One region of the Streptomyces sp. NPDC059852 genome, then DNA from elsewhere that is predicted to be linked to it. Evidence: riboswitches for the same ligand, from Rfam matches in the RefSeq annotation. Region 1 holds a riboswitch; the other holds the start of a gene.
What was found. Region 1 has a riboswitch for glycine ahead of gcvT (glycine cleavage system aminomethyltransferase GcvT). Riboswitches for the same ligand answer to the same signal wherever they lie in the genome.
Positions count from the first base shown of each region.

Region 2: it holds a riboswitch for glycine, as region 1 does, so the genes downstream of both, gcvP (aminomethyl-transferring glycine dehydrogenase) here and gcvT (glycine cleavage system aminomethyltransferase GcvT) in region 1, are expected to answer to the same signal.

Region 1 is NZ_JBHWJK010000006.1:291,864-302,659, reverse strand. It holds gene ACFV46_RS10945 (L-serine ammonia-lyase) at 1-1,266, opposite strand, end outside; gene glyA (serine hydroxymethyltransferase) at 1,370-2,647, opposite strand; gene gcvH (glycine cleavage system protein GcvH) at 2,664-3,041, opposite strand; gene gcvT (glycine cleavage system aminomethyltransferase GcvT) at 3,177-4,304, opposite strand; glycine riboswitch at 4,458-4,556, opposite strand; gene ACFV46_RS10925 (AAA family ATPase) at 4,727-5,395, shown strand; gene ACFV46_RS10920 (enhanced serine sensitivity protein SseB) at 5,474-6,265, shown strand; gene ACFV46_RS10915 (enhanced serine sensitivity protein SseB C-terminal domain-containing protein) at 6,349-7,137, shown strand; gene ACFV46_RS10910 (ABC transporter permease) at 7,499-8,497, shown strand; gene ACFV46_RS10905 (ABC transporter substrate-binding protein) at 8,535-10,307, shown strand; gene ACFV46_RS10900 (ABC transporter permease) at 10,377-10,796, shown strand, end outside.
Region 2 is NZ_JBHWJK010000005.1:316,940-327,735, reverse strand. It holds gene ACFV46_RS09555 (DNA polymerase IV) at 1-313, shown strand, start outside; gene ACFV46_RS09550 (PRC-barrel domain-containing protein) at 565-957, opposite strand; glycine riboswitch at 1,071-1,166, shown strand; gene gcvP (aminomethyl-transferring glycine dehydrogenase) at 1,342-4,227, shown strand; gene ACFV46_RS09540 (DUF5999 family protein) at 4,427-4,633, opposite strand; gene ACFV46_RS09535 (hypothetical protein) at 4,968-5,570, opposite strand; gene ACFV46_RS09530 (glutamate-cysteine ligase family protein) at 6,128-7,645, shown strand; partial or broken gene ACFV46_RS09525 (substrate-binding and VWA domain-containing protein) at 7,676-9,450, opposite strand; gene ACFV46_RS09520 (CPBP family intramembrane glutamic endopeptidase) at 9,659-10,459, shown strand; gene ACFV46_RS09515 (PhzF family phenazine biosynthesis protein) at 10,529-10,796, opposite strand, start outside.

The DNA.
Region 1 (10,796 bases):
CAGGGACACCTTGTGCGAGCCGTCGCCGCGCATCGCCATCCGGGCCGCCGTGACCGCCTTGACGGCCGCCATGCCGTTGCGCTCGATGCAGGGGATCTGCACGAGACCGCCGACCGGGTCGCAGGTGAGGCCCAGGTTGTGCTCCATGCCGATCTCGGCGGCGTTCTCCACCTGCTCCGGGGAGCCGCCCAGCACCTCCGCCAGCGCGCCCGCCGCCATCGAGCAGGCCGAGCCGACCTCGCCCTGGCAGCCGACCTCGGCGCCGGAGATCGAGGCGTTCTCCTTGAAGAGCATGCCGATCGCGCCCGCGGCCAGCAGGAAGCGGACCACGCCCTCCTCGTCGGCGCCCGGCACGAAGTTGATGTAGTAGTGCAGGACGGCCGGGATGATGCCGGCCGCGCCGTTCGTCGGGGCGGTGACCACCCGGCCGCCGGCGGCGTTCTCCTCGTTCACGGCCATCGCGTAGAGCGTGATCCACTCCATGGCCAGCGCCTTCGCGTCCCCCTCGGAACGCAGCTTGCGCGCGGTGTTCGCGGCCCGGCGCCGCACCTTCAGCCCGCCGGGCAGGATGCCCTCGCGGGACATGCCCCGCGCCACGCACTCCCGCATCACCCGCCAGATCTCCAGCAGGCCCTCGCGGATCTCCTCCTCGGTGCGCCAGGCCCGCTCGTTCTCCAGCATCAGCGCCGAGATCGACAGGCCCGTCTCACGGGTCAGGCGCAGCAGCTCGTCGCCCGTGCGGAACGGGTACTTCAGGACGGTGTCGTCGAGCTTGATCCGGTCCTCGCCGACCGCGTCCTCGTCGACGACGAAACCGCCGCCCACCGAGTAGTACGTCTTCGTCAGCAGCTCGGCGCGCTGGGCGTCGTACGCCCACAGGGTCATGCCGTTCGCGTGGTACGGGAGCGCCTTGCGGCGGTGCAGGACCAGGTCGTCGTCGAAGGAGAAGGCGATCTCGCGCTCGCCGAGCAGCCGCAGCCGGCCCGACTCCTTGATCGACTCCACCCGCTGGTCGGCGGACTCGACATCCACCGTGCGCGGCGAGTCGCCCTCCAGGCCGAGCAGCACCGCCTTCGGGGTGCCGTGCCCGTGCCCGGTGGCGCCCAGCGAGCCGTACAGCTCGGCCCGGACGGCGGTGGCGGACTCCAGCAGGCCCTCGTTGCGCAGCCGGCGCGCGAACATACGGGCCGCCCGCATCGGGCCCACCGTGTGGGAGCTGGACGGGCCGATGCCGATCGAGAACAGGTCGAAGACCGATATGGCCACGGAAACTCCTCGGTGCGGGGTGGTGCGGGGTCGTGCGGGGGGCCTTCCCCGGGGGCCCCGCACCTTCGAGTGTGCGGGACGCCCCGGGGAAGGGACGACGGTCCTACTTGTTCAGACCGGCGTAGAGCGGGTGCTTGTCGGCGAGCGCCTTCACCCGGGCCTTGAGCGCCGCGGCGTCGTAGGACGGCTTCAGCGTCTCGGCGATCACGTCGGCGACCTCGGTGAAGTCCTCCGCGGTGAAACCGCGGGTGGCCAGCGCCGGGGTGCCGATGCGCAGCCCGGAGGTCACCATCGGCGGACGCGGGTCGTTCGGCACCGCGTTGCGGTTGACCGTGATCCCGACCTCGTGGAGGCGGTCCTCGGCCTGCTGCCCGTCCAGCTCGGAGTCGCGCAGGTCGACCAGGATCAGGTGCACGTCCGTGCCGCCGGACAGCACGTTCACGCCGGCCTCGCGGGCGTCCGCCGCGGTCAGCCGATCCGCGAGGATCCGGGCGCCCTCGACCGTGCGGCGCTGGCGCTCCTTGAACTCCTCGGAGGCGGCCACCTTGAACGAGACCGCCTTGGCGGCGATCACGTGCTCCAGCGGACCGCCCTGGAAGCCCGGGAAGACGGAGGAGTTCAGCTTCTTCGCGAACTCCTTGCTGCGGGCCAGGATGATCCCGCCGCGCGGACCGCCGAGCGTCTTGTGGGTGGTCGAGGTGACCACGTCGGCGTGCGGCACCGGGTTGGGGTGCAGCCCGGCCGCGACCAGACCCGCGAAGTGGGCCATGTCGACCCACAGGTAGGCGCCGGTCTCGTCGGCGATCCGGCGGAAGGCCGCGAAGTCCAGCTGCCGGGGGTACGCCGACCAGCCCGCGATGATCACCTTCGGGCGGTGCTCCTTGGCGAGGCGCTCCACCTCGTCCATGTCGACCAGACCGGTCTCGGCGTCCACGTGGTACGCGACCACCTGGAACTGCTTGCCGGAGAAGTTCAGCCGCATCCCGTGGGTGAGGTGGCCGCCGTGCGCCAGGTCCAGGCCCAGGATGGTGTCGCCCGGCTGGGCCAGCGCGAACAGCGCGGCCTGGTTGGCCGAGGCGCCCGAGTGCGGCTGCACGTTGGCGTACTCGGCGCCGAACAGCTCCTTGACCCGGTCGATCGCGATCTGCTCGGCGACGTCGACGTGCTCGCAGCCGCCGTAGTAGCGCCGGCCGGGGTAGCCCTCGGCGTACTTGTTCGTCAGGACCGAGCCCTGCGCCTCCATGACGGCGAGCGGAGCGAAGTTCTCCGACGCGATCATCTCGAGGGTGGACTGCTGACGCTCCAGCTCCGCGTCGAGCGCCGCGGCGACCGCCGGGTCCAGCTCGTGCAGGGGCGTGTTCAGAAGGGAGTTCTCAGACATGGGGGACTACGGCTCCTCAGCCGGCGGTGTGGGCGGCGTACTCGTCGGCGGAGAGCAGGTCGGCCGGCTCCTCCGTGACGCGCACCTTGAACAGCCAGCCGCCCTCGAAGGGGGCCGAGTTCACCAGGGCCGGGTCGTTCACCACGTCCTCGTTGATCTCGGTGACCTCGCCGGTGACCGGGGAGTACAGGTCGGAGACGGACTTCGTCGACTCCAGTTCGCCACAGGTGTCACCCGCGGTCACGGTCGAGCCGACCTCGGGGAGCTGGGCGTAGACGACGTCGCCGAGCGCGTTCGCCGCGAACTCGGTGATGCCGACCGTGGCGACGCCGTCCTCGGCGGTCGCGAGCCACTCGTGCTCCTTGCTGTAACGCAGCTGCTGGGGGTTGCTCATGGCCTGAATTCTCCTGTACACGCGGGAGTGCTGATGAATGGGGGACGGGGGACACGGACATGGCGGCGGGCGTGCGGGGTCGCACGCCGCCCTGCCAGTCTGTACGCGCGGCGGTGCTCGTGCCGCTCGCGGGTCCTACTTCTGGCGCTTGTAGAACGGCAGCGCCACGACCTCGTACGGCTCGTGGCTGCCGCGGATGTCCACGCCGACACCGGGGGTGCCCGGCGCCGCGTGCGCGGCGTCGACGTAGGCCATGGCGATCGGCTTGCCCAGGGTGGGGGAGGGGGCGCCCGAGGTCACCTCGCCGACGACCTCGCCGCCGGCGACGACCGGGTACCCGGCGCGCGGGACCCGGCGGCCCTCGGCGACCAGGCCCACCAGGACGCGCGGCGGGTCCGTCTCGGCCTTGGCGGCGGCCGCCCGGAGCGCCTCGCGCCCCACGAAGTCGCCCTCCTTCTCGAACTTCACCACCCGGCCGAGCCCGGCGTCGAAGGGGGTGAGCGAGGTCGACAGCTCGTTGCCGTACAGCGGCATGCCCGCCTCCAGGCGGAGCGTGTCCCGGCAGGACAGGCCGCAGGGGACCAGGCCGACGCCCTCGCCGGCCTCGGTCAGCGCCTGCCACAGCTCCACGGCGTGCTCCGGCTTCACGAACAGCTCGAAGCCGTCCTCCCCGGTGTAGCCCGTGCGGGCGATCAGGGCGGGCACGCCGGCGACGGTGCCGGGCAGGCCGGCGTAGTACTTCAGGCCGTCGAGGTCGGCGTCGGTGAGGGACTTCAGGATGCCGGGGGACTCGGGGCCCTGGACGGCGATCAGCGCGTACGCGTCGCGGTCGTCGCGGACCTCGGCGTCGAAGCCGGTCACCCGCTCGGTCAGGGCGTCGAGCACGACCTGGGCGTTGGAGGCGTTGGCGACGACCATGTACTCCGTCTCGGCGAGCCGGTACACGATCAGGTCGTCGAGGATGCCGCCGTCCGCCTGGCAGATCATGGTGTAGCGGGCGCGGCCGACGCCGACGGAGGCGATGTTGCCGACCAGGGCGTGGTTCAGGAAGGCCGCCGCCTGGGCGCCGGTGACCGTGATCTCACCCATGTGGGACAGGTCGAACAGGCCGGCCCGGGTGCGCACCGCGTTGTGCTCGTCGCGCTCGGAGCCGTAGCGCAGGGGCATGTCCCAGCCGGCGAAGTCGGTCATGGTGGCGCCGAGCGAGCGATGCAGGGCATCGAGCGCGGTACGGCGCGGTGCGGAGGCTGCGGTACTGCTCATCGGTCGGTCTTCTCCAAGGGCAGACGGGCGAGGAACGTTCCTCCCCATCTGTCATCGGAACCTGAGAGGTTCGCCACGACCCCCGGAGGGGAAGTTCATGGCTTGCACCTTGGGTGGAGCCACCGCGCACGGTGGCCCGCTTTTCAGATGTGCCTCGCCCGCGCGGTAACGGGGCCTGAGAGATTCAAGGGAGGGACTTGCTCCTTCGGCGCCCCGGCGGCGTACTGCCGGGGACTCTCCCGCGCGGATTCAAGCGGCCGGTATGCAGTTGGCGCCGCCATCATCGCATGCCCGGCCCCCTCTGCCCCAGGCCACATCTGTAACCGGCCTGTGGCAGTAAGCGAACGAAATCGGAGGCGAGACTCCATTACCTTCTCTTTACACACGGTGGGGACGGGGAAGCCTGTATGCGGAGGAGGACGATGACGGTGAAGCGCACCTCGGCGTACGCCACGACCTCGGGCATCGCCCTGCCCGGGCAGCCGGCGGCCCCCGCCGTCGGGACCGCCGCGCCCGCGCCCGTCGTCCGCGATCTGCGCGAGCGGTCCGGCCGCGGCCCGCACGCCCTGCTGTTCGGCCCACGCGACCTCGTCGTGATCACCGGTCTGCCCGGCAGCGGCAAGTCCACCCTGATGCGGCGGACCGTGCCCGGCCCGCGCGTCGACTCCCAGGACACCCGGGACCGCTGGGACGCCCGGATGCCCCGCCTCCTGCCCTACGCGTTCTACCGGCCCCTGGTCCGCCTCTCCCACTACGCCGGGCTGCGCCGCGCCGTCCGCCGCGGGGGCGGGCTCGTCGTGCACGACTGCGGCACCCAGGCGTGGGTGCGCGGCTGGCTGGCCCGGGCGGCCCGGCGCCGCGGCGGAGTCCTGCACCTGCTGGTGCTCGACGTCGACCCGGACACCGCGCTGGCGGGACAGCGCGAGCGCGGCCGGGGCGTCTCCCGGTACGCCTTCCTGCGCCACCGGCGCGCCGCCTCCCGGCTGATGCGCGCGCTCACCGCCGGCGACCTGCCCCGGGGCTGCGGCTCCGCGGTGCTGCTCGACCGGGACGCGGCCGCGGCGCTGCGCCGGATCGGCTTCACGGGCTGACCGGGCCCCGCCGGACGGCGGGGACCCCGGTAGCCTTTCGATCCTCAGACGTGATTCACAGCAGGCGGTCACCCACAGATGGACTTCGCAGCGGATCTCCCGGCGGACTTCCCGGCAGGCTCACCTCTCCACCCGCACGGCGGCTGGCCCGGCAACGAACTGGAGGAGGTGCTCTCCGCCTCCCTCGGCCGGCCCTCGGCCGGCGCCCGGATCGTGGAGGTGCTGGGCCGCAGCTTCGTCTGGGTCCCGCTGCCCAACGGCGGTGGCCCGCACAGCGGTCCGCTCGACCTGCCCGGCATGGAGATCGACGGCCAGGGCTATGTCCCGGTGTTCTCCTCCGAGGAGCAGTTCCGGCAGGTCGTCGGCTCCCACATGGCGTACACCGTCGCCCCGGCCGTGGAGTTCGCCCGTGGACTGCCCCCGCACGTGGGCATCGCCGTCAACCCGGGCGGCGTGGTCGGCGTGCCGCTGCCCCCGGCGGCGGTGGCCGAGGTGTGCCGGGCGGGCCGCACCCCGCTGGACGGCCCCGCCTCCGGCGGCCGCGTCAAGCTCTACGAGCCCGACTGGCAGGACGACCCGGTCGACTTCCTGTCCGCCGCCTCGGCCGAGTTCGCCGCGACCGGCGTCGTCGCCACCGCCCGCCGCTGTCTCGCCGCGATCGAGACGGGCCCGCCGGTCATGTTCGTCGGCGTCGAACTGACCCACTGGGAGGGCGATCTGAGGGCGGCCCCCACCGACGCCCTGGGCCGCGCCCTCGGCCGCATCCCCGTGCCCTGGCCGGTCAACCTGGTCCTCCTCGACGTGGCCCAGGACCCGGTCATCGACTGGATGCGGGCGAAGGTCCGCCCCTTCTACACCCGCGAGCCCTGAGACCCCGAGCGGAGCGCCCAGGATCCGAACGGCAGGCCCTAAGCTGGGCTCAAAGCCAGGTTCTCCCGAAGGGGCGGTAAAACGTGAGCGCGAGCGGCACAACCTCGACCGGGCAGGTCGAGCACATGCTGCGCCAGGTGACCCCCGGGCGCTACGACGCCTACGAGGCCCTCCTGCGCGCGCTCGCCACCCCGGCCACCGGCCAGGTCTGGATGCTGCTGTGGCACGGTCAGGCGGGCTCCCCGGACGCCCAGTACGGGAACATGGAGGTCGAAGGACACGGCTACGCCCCGTGCGTCACCTCCGCGCAGGAGCTGTCGGCCAGCGGCTGGAACCGCAGTTACGAGGTCGTCGACGGGCTCGACGTGGCCCGCACCCTCTACCCCGACCACTACGGCCTCTGGCTGAACCCGCACGCCCCCGGCGGCGGCGTCGGCATCCCCTGGCTCGACCTGCGCCGGATCGCCACCGGCCTGGACCGCCAGCCCGCGGGCCCGCTGCGGCTGTCGGAGCCCGCCATCGAGATCCCGCAGTTCTACGCCCTCCTCGCGCAGAACGCGCACCGCACCCCGGCCGTGCGCACCCTGCGCCGCGCCTGGGTGCAGCCCGCGCTGGGGGCGCCGTATCTGGCGATCGGCCTGGACGTGTACGACACCAGCCCGCCCGCCGTGGACGCGGTGCGCTCGATGATGCTCCAGTCGGTCACCGCGGTCCCGGACGGACTGCCGGTCTCGACCGTCGCCCTGGCCGACGAGGACGACCCGGTGGCGCTGTGGATGCGGGCGGCCGCGCGGCCGTTCTACGACCGCGAGGCACACGCCCCCGCCCCCGCCGGAGGCTATGGCTACCCTCCGGCACAGGGCCGTTACTGAGCATTCGCTTGCGCTTGAGCCGTTTCCTCCCACCCCCCTCTGTCGTAGGCGCGAGCGTCTTCCCGGCGTGGTTTCGCAGGTGAATCTCCGCGCGTAGATGCGATCGGAAGGTCCCGGTCCGCCCTCATACGCCCCAACTGGTGCGCGTCCGGCCCCTGTTACCCACTGTTCGGATAACGGAATCCCCCAAACAGCATCACGGTTGCGCATCCTTTCCCCGTTGGCTCTGGCGACTGATCACTCCCGCATTGAAGACTCCCCGCTAGGCAGGGCCGGTCGGCCCTGTGTGCGAGTGAGAGCAACCGCTACCGCGGCAGCCAGGGGGGTCGGCAACCGCCGGCCGAGAGGGGTCAATTCCACTGTGACCGCACCGATCGAGACAACGGGAGCGGAGGCTGGAGCACAGCCTGAGGCCGTGCTCTCCGGGATCGAGAAGAGCCAGATCGAGGGGCGCTCCCTGGGGCAGATCGCCTGGTCCCGCTTCAAGAAGGACAAGGCGGCCGTCGCCGGCGGCGTCATCGTCGTCCTGCTGATCCTGCTCGCGATCCTGTCGCGTCCCCTCCAGGCGATGCTCGGCCTGGACCCCAACGCCCTCAACCAGGACCTCATCGACCCCAACACCTCGCTGCCCAAGGGTGACTTCGGCGGCATGAGCTGGGACCACCCGCTGGGTGTCGAGCCGAAGTTCGGCCGCGACATCGCCACCCGCATCCTCGAGGGCTCCTGGGTCTCGCTGGTCGTCGCCTTCGGTGCCACGCTGCTGTCCAACACGATCGGCGCCATCCTCGGCGTCGTCGCCGGGTACTACGGCGGCCGGGTGGACACGATCATCAGCCGTCTGATGGACACCTTCCTGGCGTTCCCGCTGCTGCTGTTCGCCATCGCCATCTCGGCCACCCTGCAGGGCGGTGCCTTCGGCCTGGAGGGCCTGCCGCTGCACATCAGTGTCCTGATCTTCATCATCGGTTTCTTCAACTGGCCGTATCTGGGCCGCATCGTCCGCGGCCAGACCCTGGCCCTCAGGGAGCGCGAGTTCGTCGACGCCTCCCGGGGCATGGGGGCCAAGGGGCCGTACATCCTCTTCCGGGAGCTCCTCCCGAACCTGGTCGGCCCGATCATCGTCTACTCGACGCTGCTCATCCCGACGAACATCCTTTTCGAGGCCAGCCTGAGCTTCCTCGGTGTCGGCATCCAGCCCCCGCAGGCATCGTGGGGCGGCATGCTCAACCAGGCGGTCGACTTCTACGAGGTCGACCCGCAGTTCATGATCGTGCCCGGCCTCGCCATCTTCGTCACCGTCCTGGCGTTCAACCTGCTCGGCGACGGTCTTCGTGACGCTCTCGACCCGCGCAGCCGCTGACCCGCGGCCGGATCGAGAGTCCCAGAGATTTCCAACAATGGAGGGGAAGCAGACCATCATGCGAAGGTCAGTGCTGGCCGCGGTTGCGGTCGTCGGCAGTGCGAGCTTGCTGCTTTCGGCCTGCAGCAAGGCCGATGACAAGTCGGACAACAACGGATCGAAGTCGGCTGGGGCCAACGCCGCGACCAAGGACGTCGTCAACGCCTCCACCCAGAAGGGTGGGACGGTCACGTACGAGTACTCCGACGTCCCGGACTCCTTCGACCCGGGCAACACGTACTACGCGTACATGTACAACCTCAGCCGGCTGTACGCCCGCCCGCTGATGACGTTCAAGCCCGGCGCCGGCGAGTCCGGCAACGAGCTGGTCCCGGACCTGGCCTCCGCCCCGGGCGAGCCCAGCGACGGCGGCAAGACCTGGACGTACAAGCTGCGTCCGGGCCTGAAGTACGAGGACGGCACCCCGATCACGTCCAAGGACGTGAAGTACGCCGTCGAGCGCTCCAACTTCGCGCGTGACGTGCTCTCCCTCGGCCCGAGCTACTTCCAGCAGTTCCTCGAGGGCGGCGACAAGTACAAGGGCCCGTACAAGGACAAGAGCGACAAGGGCATCTCGTCCATCCAGACGCCGGACGACACCACCATCGTCTTCAAGCTGAACCGCGCCTTCCAGGAGTTCGACTACCTGGTCGCCACCCCGCAGACGGCCCCCGTGCCGAAGGCGAAGGACACCGGCGTCGACTACGTCAAGAAGATCGTGTCGTCGGGCTCCTACAAGTTCGAGAGCTACCAGGAGGGCAAGGAAGCCGTCCTGGTCCGCAACGAGAACTGGGACGCCAAGACCGACCCGCTGCGCAAGCAGTACCCGGCCAAGGTCGTCGTCAAGCTGAAGGTCAACGCCGAGACCATCGACCAGGACGTCATGGCCGGCAAGGCCATCGACCTCGGTGGTACGGGCGTCCAGGCCGCGACCCAGGCGAAGGTCGTCAACTCCTCGGACCAGAAGGCCAACACCGACAACACCTACGGTGGCCGCCTGGTCTACATGGCGATCAACACCAAGCTCGCGCCGTTCGACAAGGTCGAGTGCCGCAAGGCCGTGGAGCTCGCGGTCAACAAGGTCTCCGTGCAGACCGCTCTCGGCGGCCCGATCCGCGGTGACATCGCCTCCACCGTCCTGCCGCCGGACATCCCGGGCTACCAGAAGTCCGACCTGTACGCCACGCCGGGCAACAAGGGCGACGTCGCCAAGGCCAAGGAGCAGCTGAAGGCCTGCGGCAAGACGTCGATCAACACCAACATCTCGGCGCGCAGCGACCGTCCCGCGGAGATCGACGCGGCCACCGCGATCATCGACTCGCTGAAGAAGGTCGGCATCAACGCCAGCCTGAAGCAGTTCCCGTCGGGCAAGTACTTCACCGACGCCGCGGGTGTCCCGAAGTTCAACAAGAAGCAGAACATCGGTCTGCACATGATGCAGTGGGGTGCCGACTGGCCGTCCGGCTACGGCTTCCTGCAGCAGATCCTGCACAGCGACGCGATCGGCGAGTCCGGCAACACGAACCTGTCGCAGCTGGACAACAAGGACGTCGACTCCCTGCTGGAGAAGGCGATCGCCAGCGAGGACCAGGGCGAGCGCGACAGCCTCTACGCCGAGATCGACAAGAAGGCGATGGAGGAGGCGGCCCTCGTTCCGCTGACCTACTTCAAGGTCCTGCTGTACCGCCCCGCCGGCTTCACCAACCTGGTGTCCACCGCGGCCTTCAGCGGTCAGTACGACTACCTCAACATCGGCACGACCAAGAAGTAGCCCCGGAAGGCAGGTGAAGGCTTTGGTGCCCGCGGGCCTCGCGGCCCGCGGGCACCAGCGCCGATCCCCGTGATCTCGTACATCCTCCGCCGGACGCTCGCGGCAGTGATCCTGCTGCTGGTCGTCACCGCGGTCACCTTCGCGATCTTCTTCCTGCTGCCCAGGCTCGCCGGCCAGACGGCCGACCAGCTGGCGCAGCAGTACATCGGGAAGAGCCCCACCCAGGCCGACATCGAGGCGGTCAAGCAGAACCTCGGTCTCGACCAGCCCGTGTACATCCAGTACTGGGACTTCATCAAGGGGATCGTCTCCGGCGCCACCTACGACCTCGGCCCCACCACGGCGCACTGCAGCGCGCCCTGCTTCGGCTACTCCTTCAAGACGCACGTCGAGGTCTGGCCGCAGCTCACCGACCGGCTGCCCGTGACGGTCTCCCTGGCCGCCGGTGCCGCCGTGCTGTGGCTGGTGGGCGGTGTCACGGCCGGTGTG
Region 2 (10,796 bases), on a different contig from region 1:
TTCTGATGCGTCCGCGTCCGTGGGGGACGAGGCCGGTGACGGGGGTGCCGAGGGGCAGGCGGCCGAGCGGCGGTGGCATGCGGGGCACGATGTGCGGCATGCCGAGTACGGGCACGGGTGGGTGCAGGGGAGTGGGGTCGGACGCGTGACCGTGCGGTTCGAGACGCCGGAGTCCGGGCCGGGGCGGGTGCGGACGTTCCGGGTCGATGATCCGGCGTTGGAGGGGGCGGAGCCGTTGCCGTTGGTTTCGGGGTGGGGGGAGGCGTCGGGTTCTGGTGTGCGGGGGGTGGCGCCCCCTGTGGTGCGGGGCTAGGGCGCGTGCGGAGCGCTGGTGCGGGGCGGAGGGTCGCTTGGCCGCGCTTGCGGGTGCCTGCGCCGACCCGTGCCGCCCAGCGGCACGACTGCCCGCAGCCAGGGCGGGCGGGGCGGGTGCCTGCGCAGCTGCGGAGCGGGGCGCCGGGGCGGTCGCGGTCGCGGTCGCGGTGCGACCGACCGCGGCCGCGGGTGGGGCGTGGCCGGGTGGCTGGGGTGCCGGGTGCTGGGGCGTCGGGTGTGTGGCCCGCGTCAGGGGTGTGGGGTCTTGTCGTCGGGGGTGTTCGTGGGGGCCAGGGTGCCGAAGTCGTGGTCGGGGGGCGGGGGGCCCGGGGCCACGTCGAGGCCGTAGTGGTGGTAGAGCTGGAGTTCCTGTTCGGGGGAGAGGTGGCGGCCCACGCCGAAGTCGGGGGCGTCCTTGATGAGGGCGCGGTCGAAGGGGACGTGCAGGGTGCCCTCCACCAGTTCGCTGGGCTCCAGGGGGACGAAGGCGTCGCGGGAGAACAGGCCGGTGCGTATCGCCGCCCATTCGGGTATGCCGGTCGCGTCGTCCAGGTACACCTCGTCGATGGTGCCGATCTTGGTGCCGTTGCGGTCGAAGGCCTTGCGGCCGATCAGGTTGCGCGGATCGATGTCGGTCTGCACGGTCCCTCCACTTGGTCGCAAGTCATCCGTCAGCACTACGAAAAGCCAGATCCGTGACGGCGGCCACTCGAAGGTTCGTGCGGCGACCCCGCTGGTAGGCTGGAACCGGCTGCTGACCCCGTGCGGGAGAGTCCTCCGGAGATCACCGGAGGCGCCGAAGGAGCAAATCCTCCCCGGAATCTCTCAGGCACACGTACCGCACGGACGAGGTCACTCTGGAAAGCAGGGCGGGTGTCGACGGCTCCCGCCCTCACCGACGGTGAAAGCCGGGACCCTCGGGCGCCCCGGTGAAGCTCTCAGGTTGAGATGACAGAGGGGGAGGCCGTCCGGGTACCCGTGCCGTGGTGCCCCTCGAAGGTCGCGTCAGACCAGGAGGCCTCCGCAATGACCGCCCATCGCATTCCGCTCTCCGAGCTCGAGCAAGGGATTCCCTTCGAGCAGCGTCACATCGGTCCCGATTCCGAGGCGCGGGCCAAGATGCTCGCCCACGTCGGCTACGGCTCCCTCGACGAGCTGACCGCCGCCGCGGTCCCGGACGTGATCAAGAACGCCGACGCGCTCGACCTGCCCGGCGCCCGGACCGAGGCCGAGGTGCTGGCCGAGCTGCGCTCCCTCGCCGACCGGAACCAGGTCCTGGACTCGATGGTCGGCCTCGGTTACTACGGGACCTTCACCCCGCCGGTCATCCTGCGCAACGTCATGGAGAACCCGGCCTGGTACACGGCCTACACGCCGTACCAGCCGGAGATCTCCCAGGGCCGGCTCGAGGCCCTGCTGAACTTCCAGACGGTGGTCGCCGACCTCACCGGGCTGCCGACCTCCGGCGCCTCGCTGCTGGACGAGGGCACCGCCGCCGCCGAGGCGATGGCCCTGTCGCTGCGCATGGGCAAGAACAAGAAGGGCCTCTTCCTGGTCGACGCGGACGCCCTTCCGCAGACGATCGCCGTGATACAGACTCGCGCCGAGCCCACCGGTGTGGAGGTCGTGGTCGCCGACCTCAGCGACGGCATCCCGGCCGAGGTCGCCGAGCGCGAGATCAACGGCGTGCTCCTGCAGTACCCGGGCGCCTCCGGTGCCGTACGGGACCTCACACCCGTCATCGAGCAGGCCCATGAGCTCGGCGCCCTGGTGACCGTCGCCGCCGACCTGCTCGCGCTCACCCTGCTGAAGTCGCCCGGCGAGCTCGGCGCGGACATCGCGGTGGGCACCACGCAGCGGTTCGGTGTGCCGATGGGCTTCGGCGGGCCGCACGCCGGTTACATGGCGGTGCGCGAGAAGTTCGCGCGCAGCCTCCCGGGCCGCCTCGTGGGCGTGTCCGTCGACGCCGACGGCAACAAGGCGTACCGGCTCGCCCTGCAGACCCGCGAGCAGCACATCCGCCGGGAGAAGGCGACCAGCAACATCTGCACCGCCCAGGTGCTGCTGGCCGTGATGGCCGGCATGTACGCCGTCTACCACGGCCCCGACGGCCTGAAGGGCATCGCCGCCCGGACGCACCGTTACGCCACGATCCTCGCCGCGGGCCTGTCGGCCGGCGGGGTCGAGGTCGTGCACGGCTCGTTCTTCGACACGGTGACGGCCCGCGTGCCCGGGAAGGCCGCCGACGTCGTCGCCGCCGCCCGCGACCACGGGGTGAACCTGCGCCTCGTCGACGCCGACCATGTGTCCGCCGCCTGCGACGAGACGACCACCCGGTCCCAGGTCTCCTCCGTGTGGAAGGCGTTCGGCGTCGAGGGCCGTATCGACGCGCTGGACGCGGCGGCCGGGGACGCGCTGCCCGAGGCGCTGCTGCGCGGCGACGAGTACCTGACGCACCCCGTCTTCCGGCAGCACCGCTCCGAGACGGCGATGCTGCGCTACCTGCGCCGGCTCGCCGACCGCGACTACGCGCTCGACCGCGGCATGATCCCGCTGGGCTCCTGCACGATGAAGCTCAACGCGACGACCGAGATGGAGCCGGTGACCTGGCCGGAGTTCGGCCAGCTGCACCCGTTCGCGCCCGCCGAGCAGGCGGAGGGCTATCTGACGCTGATCCGCGAGCTGGAGGAGCGTCTCGCCGAGGTCACCGGCTACGACAAGGTCTCCCTCCAGCCGAACGCCGGCTCGCAGGGCGAGCTGGCCGGTCTGCTCGCCGTGCGCGGCTACCACCGGGCCAACGGCGACGACCAGCGGACCGTCTGCCTGATCCCGTCCTCCGCGCACGGTACGAACGCCGCCAGCGCCGTGATGGCCGGGATGAAGGTCGTCGTCGTGAAGACCGCCGAGGACGGCGAGATCGATGTCGAGGACCTGCGGGCGAAGATCGAGAAGCACCGTGACGAGCTCGCCGTGCTGATGATCACCTACCCGTCCACGCACGGTGTGTTCGAGGAGCACGTCGCCGACATCTGCGCGCAGGTGCACGAGGCCGGCGGCCAGGTGTACGTCGACGGCGCCAACCTCAACGCGCTGGTGGGGCTGGCCAAGCCCGGCCACTTCGGCGGCGACGTCTCGCACCTGAACCTGCACAAGACCTTCTGCATCCCGCACGGCGGCGGCGGTCCGGGCGTCGGCCCGGTCGGCGTGCGCGCGCACCTGGCGCCGTACCTGCCGAACCACCCGCTGCAGCCCGCGGCCGGTCCCGAGACGGGCGTCGGCCCGATCTCGGCCGCTCCCTGGGGTTCCGCCGGCATCCTGCCCATCTCGTGGGCGTACGTCCGCCTCATGGGCGGCGAGGGCCTCAAGCGGGCCACGCAGGTGGCCGTGCTGTCCGCGAACTACATCGCCAAGCGCCTCGAGCCGCACTACCCGGTGCTCTACACCGGTCCGGGCGGGCTGGTCGCGCACGAGTGCATCATCGACCTGCGGCCGCTGACCAAGGCGACCGGCGTCAGCGTGGACGACGTGGCCAAGCGCCTCATCGACTACGGCTTCCACGCGCCGACGATGTCCTTCCCGGTGGCCGGCACGCTGATGATCGAGCCGACCGAGTCCGAGGACCTGACCGAGCTGGACCGGTTCTGCGACGCGATGATCGCCATCCGCGCGGAGATCGAGAAGGTCGGCTCGGGCGAGTGGCCCGCCGAGGACAACCCGCTGCGCAACGCCCCGCACACCGCCGGTGCGCTCGGCGGCGCGTGGGAGCACGCGTACAGCCGCGAGGAGGCCGTGTTCCCGGCCGGGGTGTCCGCCGCCGACAAGTACTGGCCCCCGGTGCGCCGGATCGACCAGGCCTTCGGCGACCGGAACCTGGTGTGCTCGTGCCCGCCCATGGACGCGTACGAGGGCTGACCGCCCGCCGACCCGAAGGGCTCCGCCCAAGGCCGTACCGGCCGGGGGCGGAGCCCTTTCGCCGTTCGCCCGGCAGACACGGGGGACTACGCTGCGTGAGCGTGCCCGGACACACGTGGGGGCCGGCTCGCAGTCGGAGTCTGCGACCGGCCCCTGGAAGTACTCCGGGCGTGCGGCGGGCGCCGCCCGGTACCGCGGGCTACGCGGCGGTGACCACCTTGGCGGCGCCCAGCGGACGGTGCGGGGCGATGATCTGGCCGTCCGGCAGGAGTTCACCGGTGTCCTCGAAGAGGAGAACGCCGTTGCACAGCAGGCTCCAGCCCTGCTCCGGGTGGTGCGCCACGAGTCGGGCGGATTCCCGGTCGGCGGAGTCGGCTGTCGGGCACGGTGGTTGGTGCTGGCACATGGAAGGGATCTTTCGCTCTGTCGTGACGGATGAGATGGCTGGTGTGTCTGTGTCGCGGCGTGAAGCTTCGCTCATGGCCGCCCCCCGTTGTATAAGTCGGTCGGAACCCAGTGTTGCCCTACGGCCGGTAATCCGCAGGGATTTGGCAGCACCGCTTCTCACTGGTTGATGACGCGTCACCCGCGCGAGCGGTTCATCCCCACCGCCCTGTCCCTTCGGGTGGTTCCACCTGACCGGAAGGGGCTAGTCCCGGCGGGTCCCCGGTGGCCCCCAACGCCGCGTACCCCGCCACCGGGAGCGGTGACGGGGTACGCGGACCTCGCGCCTCGGCCGGTCAGGCCGGCGAACCGAGCAGGGGTGGCAGGGGCGGCAGCGGCGTCGGGGTGGCCCGCAGGGTGAGGACGGGCAGCAGGTCGGCCACCCGGTGCGGTACATGGGAGGCGATGCCGGGAGGCGCCGGGGCCAGCGGGATGAGGACGTCCGCGGGGTCGGGGTGGCCGGAGGCGGCGTCGGCGGTGCTGCCGGCGTGCAGCCACAGGGTGAGCATGTAGAGGCCGGGGAACGACAGCAGACGCGGCTGGTACGGCTGCGTCAGCGTCTCGGCCTGGCGCAGCGCGCGCTCCGTCGAGGTGATGTAGGGGCCCTCGAAGAAGTGCGAGAAGGTCCAGCCGTCGGGGGTCAGCCGGGTCTCGGCGGCGGCCACCGCGCGTTCGCCGCACCGGATCAGGAAGCGCCACCCGGCCAGCCGGGTCGCGGACAGGCCTCCCGGCGTGAGCTCGTCCAGGACATGGACGGGCAGTGGGAGTTCAGGGGTGGTGGGCCCCTGCGCGGCGCGCAGGGAGGGAGTTCGGGCCTCGCTGACGGCGGTGGGGGAACCGAGCGCGGTCAGGACGGAACGCAGGGCGGGCGCGGGAGCCGGGGGAACATGCAGCGGCATGGTGGGTCGCCTCTCATTCGACAGGCACGATGGCGCGAGGGCGGGGCAGGGCGGACAGCGCTGTCTGCTCGGGGGGAGGCCAGAGGTGCCGGGGAGCCGGGGTCCTGAAGCGCGGGGGATGTCGGGCCTGCCGTACGTCACCTGGACGACAGGTACGGGGACCGCGGGTGCCGACCCTCTGCCTGATAGCGCAGTTTATACGACGACTGTTCAGATGATGTTTCATCTAGCCGGTCCTGGTGTACACGGCAAGGGTGCATTCGGTCGGCGATATGCGGGAGAAAATCCCCATTGCCGGCCGGAGGTGTGGTGATGACCTCGAAAAACGTCCGGGGCGCGGTCGGCCAATTGTCGTCGGCGTTTTTCACGAGTTCGTGAGCCCGCGGAAACTGCGCTGTGCCGCTTGCCCGGTGAATGTGCCACCGGTCACATCGGAACAGACTAGCGGGCCACACGCCCGGGCGGGGACGTTATCGATCGCCTTGGCTGGGCATCATTGCACCTGACCCGCGAGACCGGCGGCCGATCCTCGGCCCGCCCATCCGAGGAGGACATCGATGGGGGAGAAGGTCGTGGCAGGTCGGTTCGACCTGTCCGATCGTCAGCACTACCGCGACAAGCTGCGGCAGTGTCTGACGGGGCTGGAGCGGCTGCTGGAGGAGCAGCGCTTCGACCGTCCCAGGAATCTGCTGGGGCTGGAGATCGAGTTGAATCTCGCCGGCGCCGACGGTATGCCGAAAATGTTGAACGGACAGGTACTGGAGCGCATCGCCAGCCGGGACTTCCAGACGGAACTCGCGATGTTCAATCTGGAGGTCAACATAGCCCCGCACCGACTGGAGGGGCGTGTTTTCGACCAGCTCGGCGAGGAACTCCGTACGTCGCTGGCATATGCCGACCGAAAAGCGGGAGAGGTCGACGCGGGAATCGTGATGATCGGCATTCTGCCGACCCTCGACCGTGACGACCTGGTCTCCTCGAACCTCTCCGAGGTGGACCGCTACGCGCTCCTCAACGAGCAGATCGTGGCCGCCCGCGGCGAGGACTTCACGCTCGACATCGATGGCGTGGAACGCCTGACGTGCACCTCGAAGTCGATCGCGCCCGAAGCGGCCTGCACCTCCGTGCAGCTGCATCTGCAGGTCACCCCGGGCCGCTTCGCCGATGTCTGGAACGCCGCCCAGGCGGTCGCCGCCGCACAGATCGCGGTCGGCGCCAACTCGCCGTTCCTCTTCGGCCGCGAGCTGTGGCGCGAGTCCCGCCCGCCCCTGTTCCAGCAGTCCACCGACACCCGCCCGCCCGAGCTCCAGGCGCAGGGCGTGCGGCCGCGCACCTGGTTCGGGGAGCGCTGGATCACCTCGGCGTACGACCTCTTCGAGGAGAACCTGCGCTACTTCCCGTCCCTGCTGCCGATCTGCGACGACGAGAACCCGCTCGAGGTGCTGGACGCGGGAGGCATCCCCACCCTCTCCGAGCTCGTGCTGCACAACGGCACCGTCTACCGCTGGAACCGGCCCGTCTACGACATCGCCGACGGTGTACCGCACCTGCGCGTGGAGAACCGCGTCCTGCCCGCCGGACCCACCGTCACCGACATCATCGCCAACGCGGCCTTCTACTACGGCGTCGTCCGCGCCCTCGCCGAGGAGACGCGGCCCGTCTGGACGCGGATGCCCTTCGAGGCCGCGGCCGCCAACTTCGACGCCGCCTGCAAGGACGGCATCGACGCCCGGCTGCTCTGGCCGCGCCGCGGACGGCACGGCGCCATGGCCGAGGTCGACGCCGTCAGCCTCGTCCGCGACGAACTGCTGCCGCTGGCCGAGTCAGGGCTGGACGCGTGGGGGGTCGAACCGGCCGACCGCGACTTCTACCTGGGCGTCATCGAGGAGCGGTGCCGCCGGCGCACCAACGGCGCGTCCTGGCAGGCGGCCACGTTCCACCGGGCGCTGGAGGCCGGGCTGAGCCGGGACGCCGCTCTGGCCGCGACCACCCGGCGCTACCGCGAGCTGATGCACAGCGGTGAGCCCGTGCACACCTGGCCGGTGGGCCTGCCGGAGCCGGTGCCGGCGGCGTGAGGACCGCCCGGCGGGGCGGGCGGCTCGCCGTCAGCTCCGCCGGTCCGGGGACGCCGCCTTCACGATCGCCTTGAGGATGGCCGTCTCCATCTGGGCCGGGTCCGTCACCTCGTGCCCCGAGCCCCCGGTGGCCTTCGCGATCCGGTCGGCCTCCTCGCGGTCGGCGTCCGGGCCCACCGCGATCATGATGAGCGGGAGCGGGCGCTTGGGGTCGGCGAGCTCCTCGAGCCGCGCGAGGAGACCGGCCCGTGAGACGCTGCCCGGGTCCTCGTTGACGCCGTCCGTGAGGACCACCACCGCGTTGAACCGGCCCTTCGCATAGGTGGAGGTCGCCTCCCGGTACGCGGCGAGCGTCGTGTCGTACAGACCCGTCGCGCCGTCCTTCACCGGCTTCAGCTTTCCGAACGCGGTCTCCAGCCGGTCCCGCTGGGTGACGTCGCCCTCGCTGTCCCCGAGGCGCCCGGCCGGCACCCGCACGCGGTAGTCCTTGGCGCCGTCCAGCGCGGTGGAGAAGTCCCACAGGCCGATCTCGTCGTCGGCCGTGAAGGTGTCCAGCGCGCGCCGCAGCGACGCCTTGGTGACGTTCATCCGGGACTTCTCGGTCCCCGGCACGCGCTCCTCCATGGACGCGGAGGCGTCCACGACCATGGTGATCCGCGCGCTGCGCACGGTGATCTCCCAGACGCCGAGGGCCTCCTGCAGCGCGACCGCCGTCGCCGGCCGGTCCACGGGCTTCGCGTACGGCTGGGAGAGGCTGCCCCCGGCCCGCGCGACCAGGCCGTCGGGCACCCTCTCGTCGGACGTGCGGAAGCCGTGGCGCTCCAGCAGGCGCTGCTGCTCCGGGTCGTCGAGATAGCTCATGAACCGGATGGCCGCCCGGCTCTCGTCGGTCGTCAGCCCGGTCTGGTCGAGCAGCGCGTACGGGTAGTCGAGCCGCGGAGCGCCGTCGTCCGGGTAGAAGAAGTCCAGGTCACGGGCGTCCTCGGTGGCCGCGTTGTAGCGGAGGGCGGCCTGCTCGCTGAGGATCACCGCCTGATTGCGCCGGGGGTTGGCCGCCTCGGTGTCCGAGGTGTCGCGCGGCAGCGTCTCCAGGACCTGGCCGTCGCCGTCGGTGACCCGCTCCGACAGCGCCTTCATCAGCCCCGCCGCACGGGTGTCCCCGCCCTTCGTCGCGCCCGCGGCCGCGCTCACCCGGGTCAGCGCGAGCAGCCCGGCCGCGCTGCGCGCCGGATCGGCCGCCCCGAGCCGCACGCGGGACCGCCGCCCAGGGTGGCCGCGGCCAGCTCCGTCCAGGTGTACGTCCGGTCCGGCCAGCCCAGCGACTTCGCGGCGGCCGGGGCCATCGCGACCCCGACCGGCGAGGTGGCGACATTGCCGATCGTGGAGACCTCGGCCGTCCCGCCGTTCGCCGTGAGCCGCTGCACCCACGCCTGCGAGTCCGGCACCCACACCTCGGCACCGGGGTCCTCGTCCGCCGTCAGTGCGGCGGCGACCTGGTGCGGCTCGCGCGCGACCACCGTCACGGCCACGCACCGCCCGTCCGAGGTGAGACCGGCCCGGCGGGCCCGCCCGGCGGCCGTCTCCAGCGCGGGCGCCACCTCGGGGGCGGCCACCAGTCTCAGCCGTACCGCGTCGTCCTGGCACGACGTGCCGAAGGAGAGCAGGCCCTCCGCGACCGCGGCGGCGGTACCGCCGGCCACCGTCAGCGCCATGGCCGTCACCAGCGCCAGCCTGCGCCGGAAGGCACGCCGACGGGGGTCGCTGCTGCCCGCTCCATACTGATCGGGCAAGCTGTGACGTCCCATGACGGTGGTGCCCCTCCCTGTCGCCCCGCCCGCTCCCGCGCCGCACTCCGCTGTGCGGCGGGCGGAGGGGCGGTGCGGGCGGTGCGCCCCGTACGGAACCGGAACCCCGTCCCCCGACGGCGGGCCCCGCACGGTCCTCGTGACTTTTTTCGAGACCCTAGCGGGGCGGCGATCAGGATGAGACGGGATTAGCCAACTGGAGGCAGGTGTGCAGGGCGAGGCAGATCCCCTGGCCGAATCCTTTCCGCGCGAGCGGCCCGCACGGCGGATCCTCCGTGATGAGACGCTGCTCGTCCTCGCGCTCTCGCTCGGCGCGAGCGGGGTGTCCGCCCTGATCAGCTTCGTCGGGTCCGTGACGAAGCCGGGCGGCCTCAAGGACCAGGCGGCCACGCTCAACGCCTCGGCCGCGCCCGGGCGTCCCTGGCTGGACCTGGCCTGGCAGCTGTTCGGGATCGCCAGCGCGCTGGTGCCCGTCGCGCTGGTCGCGCACCTCCTCATGCGGGAGGGGCGGAGCATGCGGACGATCGGCTTCGACCGCGGGCGGCCCTGGTTCGACCTGGGGCGGGGAGCGGGGATCGCGGCGGTCATCGGCAGCACCGGGATCGCGTTCTATCTCGCCGTCCGCGAACTCGGCTTCAACCTGACCGTGGTGCCCGAGGCGCTGCCGGACGTGTGGTGGAAGTATCCGGTGCTGATCCTGTCGGCCCTGCAGAACGCCGTCCTGGAAGAGGTCATCGTCGTCGGGTATCTGCTGCGGCGGCTGGGGCAACTGGGCTGGACGCCCGGCACCGCGCTGGTGGCCAGCTCGGTGCTGCGCGGCTCGTACCACCTCTACCAGGGCATCGGCGGCTTCCTCGGCAACATGGTGATGGGTGTGGTCTTCGTCCTCCTCTACCGGCGCTGGGGGCGGGTGGGCCCGCTGGTCGTCGCCCACACCCTGCTCGACATCGGGGCGTTCGTCGGATACGCCCTGCTGGCGGGCCGCGTGGACTGGCTGCCGACGGCCTGACCCGCCGGTTGTGCCGAAGGGGGCGTACGAACCACTCGTACGCCCCCTTTCGCGGTGCCCGGCGGCCCTCTACGCGTTCAACTCGCCCTCGATGACCGTGACCGCGCGTCCGCTCAGCAGGGTGCGGTCGCCGTGCAGTTCGACCCGGACGTGCCCAGGGCGATGGGACGCCTGCAGGCCCGTGAGCTCGGTGCCGCCGAGGCGCTCGGACCAGAAGGGCGCGAGCGCGGTGTGGGCGCTTCCGGTGACGGCGTCCTCGTCGACGCCGACGTTCGGGAAGAACCCGCGGCTGACGAAGTCGTGGCCCAGGGCGGGGTCCTCGGCGCGGGCGGTGGCG